Regions from separate parts of the Lysinibacillus sp. NPDC093190 genome, predicted to be linked through region 1. Evidence: riboswitches for the same ligand, from Rfam matches in the RefSeq annotation. Region 1 holds a riboswitch; the other holds the start of a gene.
What was found. A riboswitch is a leader RNA that binds a small molecule or an ion and turns the genes downstream of it on or off. The one in region 1 is predicted to bind preQ1.
Positions count from the first base shown of each region.

Region 1 (2,466 bases):
TCATTTGGACAATAAGATGTTTTCCGCTGCCATCCCACGTAAACGATGAATCACACCAAGAACAGGAATAGTCACAGCCGGCAGTTCTCACAAACATTGTCTTCTGGCCAACTACCATTCCCTCGCCTTGAATCGTCGGTCCAAAAATCTCGATAACAGGTATCTTACTCAACTTCCATCCACTCCCGTCTCGCTTCTGCATAGCTTGTCGGAGTTTCATATAGCCGGATAAACTCTACACGCGCACCGTTATATCTTTGTTCATCAAGCAAAGCCTCAGCCAACTTTTCGTAAATCCAAACAACAATGTTCTCAGCCGTCGTATTCATAGGTGGAAGCGTTTCATTTAAATAACGGTGATCCAAATGAATCTCTATTTTTTCTTTCCATATTCCTTTTATATCGCCAAAATCAATCATCAAACCGCGTTCATCTGTGTATCCACTCAGTCCTAAAACTACGCGGTACGTATGGCCGTGCAGGTTTTTACATTTCCCCTCATAATTATGTAAATGATGAGCAGCATCGAAGGTAAATTCTTTGCTTACAAGAACACGCTTTGCATGATAGTTCAATTGATTTCTTTGAATATCTTCATCTATTTTTTGGAGCTTTTCGACGATTCTGAAATCTGACATACCTTAAGACTCCTTCCTATAACTTAAATACTCATCAAGCCCTTTTTTTCGCAGTTTACATGCTGGGCATTCACCACAGCCATCTGCTATTACACCGTTATAGCAAGTCAACGTTCTTTCCCGAACAAATTCAAGTGCCCCAAACTGATCAGCAAGCTCCCATGTCTGTGCCTTATTCAGCCACATCAACGGTGTATCAATCACAAAGGAATCATCCATCGATAAATTTAACGTTACATTCAAGGATTTAATAAAAACATCTCGGCAATCCGGATATCCGCTAAAATCCGTTTCACAAACGCCAGTTACAATATGCTTAGCTCCTACTTGACTCGCTAAAACGCCCGCAAATGATAGAAACAGAAGATTTCGACCAGGTACAAAAGTCGATGGAAGCTCACCATTTCCTCCGTCTACTACTTTTATATCTTGTCGTGTCAATGCATTTGGAGCAAGCTGATTCAGGAGTGACATATCAAGAATGTGATGCTTGACACCGAGCTCCCCTGCTATCACCTTCGCACATTCAATTTCAAGACGATGCCTTTGGCCATAATCAAAAGTTACTGCCTCAACCTTTTCAAAACGTTCTTTTGCCCAGAACAAACAGGTTGTACTGTCCTGACCTCCACTAAATACAACAATCGCTTTTTCCTGTTTCATCTATAAAAACTCCCTTATATCGAAGAAGAAAAAGTGCTACTTTCTTCTTAGTTTTTTAACGAATATTGTGTACCTTGGTTACCCAATAATATTAAATCCCTCAACCTTCTTCATGGCTTCGGCCAGACATAAAAAAACCTCCTTGTAAAATGTTTCCCAACACTTTTCAAGAGAGGCATCACCAATCATTCTATTAAAACATAAGTAAAAACATAGAAAAAAGCCACGTCCTATATGGACATGGCATATTATCATGTTTCCATAGTTTTTTATAGAGGGTATCAGCTATGAACCTCTCCCGTTCTAGTCCGGGCATTCTTTTCTTCAATATAATACAAAAAATAGTACAAAACGTCAAATTGATTTTTTTATAAAATCTTCCCATAAATGCTTCAACGGAAAATCCACTGTTATTCTACCCTATATTTTAGCAGAACACTAACCATTTTGCTGAGCTTAGATTCATTAATATTTTTTCGAACAGAATAACCAGTGAGGATTTATATTTATATTCACATTGCCTCAATAAATCACAATTCCATTGTCTAGAACAGATTTATTTTGCGCCTGATTTCCTAAAATATATAGCTTTTTCAAATTGGGCAAATTCACTAAAGGCTCTACATTTGATATAGCATTATTTTCCAAATGAAGCACCTCAATTTGTTGCCAATTTTCCATAAAACTTAACGATTGTAGTGAACTATCTTGTATAGTGAATGAACGCAAAGCTGAAAAGCCAGCAAAGTAAGGCATAACCTTATCAACTTCATACACCCAGTCACCATTACCTATTCGGAAAGATACATCATTCAAAGTTAAATGTTCCAGTTTGTTGTTATTAAACGAATTTTGACTATTAATTTGAAACTTACACTTAGTACAATTTAACGTTTTTACATGCTGTAAATTGAATAATTCACTCGTCTCTTCATAAAAAGTGGTCTCATTTAACTTTATTGTTTGCAGATTTGGGAGACGATTTAAAGAACCGATGCCTATAAAATCGCCAGACTCCATTGCTGTAAGTTGTTCTAGCTGTGGGTATTTCAGTAATTCTGCTCCATTCAAATACGACTGTGCTCCACTTATATCAACCGTCAAATCTTTTAAAGCTGGTGCCTCTAACTTGGGTAGGAAAGTACTTTTTAATTCCGCTTTTTTT
Region 1 covers NZ_JBNNVG010000004.1:153,700-156,165, forward strand. Annotated here, with positions in the region: gene queE (7-carboxy-7-deazaguanine synthase QueE) at 1-172, opposite strand, end outside; gene queD (6-carboxytetrahydropterin synthase QueD) at 165-638, opposite strand; gene queC (7-cyano-7-deazaguanine synthase QueC) at 642-1,301, opposite strand; PreQ1 riboswitch class I at 1,557-1,603, opposite strand; gene ACQKOF_RS05405 (leucine-rich repeat domain-containing protein) at 1,824-2,466, opposite strand, start outside.

Region 2 (2,466 bases), on a different contig from region 1:
AAAATGCAAATATAGGGGATATTGACACAATCATTTCTAATCTATGTGACAGTCTATTTGCATTTGCTCTAGATTTTGCCTTAAATGCCTTAGAATATACAAAAGAACTAGATGAAGAATTAGAATATACAGATGAATTTAAAAAACAACTAAACGATATAATTTTTGAGATAGAAGAAATTAAAAATATTTTAGATGAATAATTTCAGATCAGAAACCTTTACTACTTTCGCTCCAAGGCATCCTCATTATAAATATTAATAGAAGTAGAGGTGTCTAAATGGAACGCTTTCGAGATATGTGTACAAAATTTGCTCAGATTGCAAACGGAAAAGCTTCTGTGGAACATGGCGTATGCTCAGTAAAACTTAATCGAAATCTTAATGTTATGATTCAAGGTCGCCCAAGTCGTAGTGCACTTCATGCTGGAATAACATTCGAATCGCTTGATATATATGGAAATGCACTTAACTTAGGTGAAGTTGTAGTACTCCAAGAGGAATTACCTCCATTTGTTAAGGTACTTGCAGAAAATAATTTGATTATAAGTGCTGTTCATAATCACTGGATATATACGGACCCCGCTATTTTATACGTTCATTTTCAATCGATAGAGCCCCCATTAATCTTTGCCCAAAAATTTGCTCAAGCATTTAGTGTTTTAAAAAAATACTGAAATGGTCACTTTAAAAGAACTGCTTTGAACAGTTCTTTTAACAAGTGACCAGACAGCTCCATCACTTCTAAGTTTCGAGGTAACTTCTCATCTATAGTCCATTTATGAAGAAGAATTTAGCTCTACTATCTCTGCATAAGTTTCTTTTGCATTTTAGCAAGTGTACGAGCTCCCCTTCTTTTGGATTGAACATTAAATCTTGGACATGCCTACACATATCTAATTAAAGAGCAACGAACAAGAGCTAAATATTACCGTTAGCACTATGAATTTCTGCATTTTTTTACTCATCGCTATTTACAAATAAGCATGAACATTGATATGATTGCATTTGCTTCACGTGGTTCGTAACCATCCCACGTAAAAAAACTAAGGAGAAATGAAGATGAAAGTTAAATTTTTAGCAACGAGTGGCATTATTGCAGCGCTCTACATTGCTGTTACATTACTAGTCGGATCATTTGGCTTTACAGAGGTACAGTTCCGTCTATCCGAAATGTTTAACCATTTAGTTGCCTTTAATCCACGCTTTGCCGTTGGGATCATTATTGGCGTATTTATCTCCAATATATTTTCACCACTCGGCATCTACGATTTAATTTTTGGTGTAGGCCATTCGATGATTACCCTTGGGTTGTTCATTCTTATTTGTAAATTTGTCAAAAATATTTGGGCACGTTTAGTCATCAATACATTTTTATTTACATGCACTATGTTTATCATTGCATTTGAATTGAACTTAGCATTAGAGTTACCTTTCTTCTGGACATGGTTAACTGTTGCTGCTGGTGAATTTGTTGTCTTAGCGGTCGGTGCACCGATTATGTATACATTGAATAAACGCTTAAACTTCAAAAATTTAATTTAAACAGACGGGTCTTATTAGATTCGTCTTTTTTTAATTTCTTAGCACAACATTCCTTGACACTATTCTGAAAATACTTTAAAATTCATTTCAATAAATGCTAGGAAAAAAGAATAGTAGCAAGCGGTAGTACTTAAAGAGAGCTGATGGTTGGTGCAAATCAGTAGTACATACTTGTGAATGGACTTTGGAGCAGCCTCATCAAATGTGAGGACGAATTTACTCCCCGTTATCGGAGTACGAAAGCGCGCAATTTTTGCGAATTAAGGTGGCACCACGGTTACTCGTCCTTTTTACAGAAGGATTGTAGTGACTTTTTTTTATGGAAAAATTAGAAAGAGGAGTCGAGAAGAGATGAGTACAGTAGTAGAGAAAAAAGGATATTTCGGTGAATTTGGCGGTAGCTTTGTTCCTGTTGAGCTTCACAATGTATTAAATATTTTAGATGAAAACTTCCAAAAATATAAAGACGATGAAGACTTTAATAAAGAGCTAGATTATTATTTCCATGAATATATTGGGCGCAAATCTCCACTTTATTTTGCTGAAAATTTAACAAAACAATTAGGTGGCGCAAAAGTTTATTTAAAGCGTGAAGATCTTAACCATACAGGTTCTCATAAAATTAATAACGTTCTAGGTCAAATTTTATTGGCAAAGCGCATGGGTGCTAATCGTGTTATCGCCGAAACAGGTGCAGGTCAGCATGGTGTAGCAACAGCAACTGCTTGTGCAATGTTCGGGATGGATTGCACAATTTATATGGGTTTAGAGGATACAAAGCGTCAAGCATTAAACGTCTTCCGTATGGAGCTTCTTGGTGCAAAGGTAGTAGCAGTTGATAAAGGTCAAGGGCGACTAAAGGATGCAGTGGATGCAGCATTTGCTGATTTAGTAGAAAACTATGAGACAACTTTCTATTTAC
Region 2 covers NZ_JBNNVG010000007.1:134,341-136,806, forward strand. Annotated here, with positions in the region: gene ACQKOF_RS08195 (hypothetical protein) at 1-203, shown strand, start outside; gene ACQKOF_RS08200 (DUF1259 domain-containing protein) at 281-676, shown strand; PreQ1 riboswitch class I at 1,011-1,055, shown strand; gene ACQKOF_RS08205 (QueT transporter family protein) at 1,062-1,544, shown strand; T-box leader at 1,635-1,836, shown strand; gene trpB (tryptophan synthase subunit beta) at 1,896-2,466, shown strand, end outside.
Region 2: linked by a shared signal. The riboswitch ahead of ACQKOF_RS08205 (QueT transporter family protein) and the one ahead of queC (7-cyano-7-deazaguanine synthase QueC) in region 1 are both predicted to bind preQ1.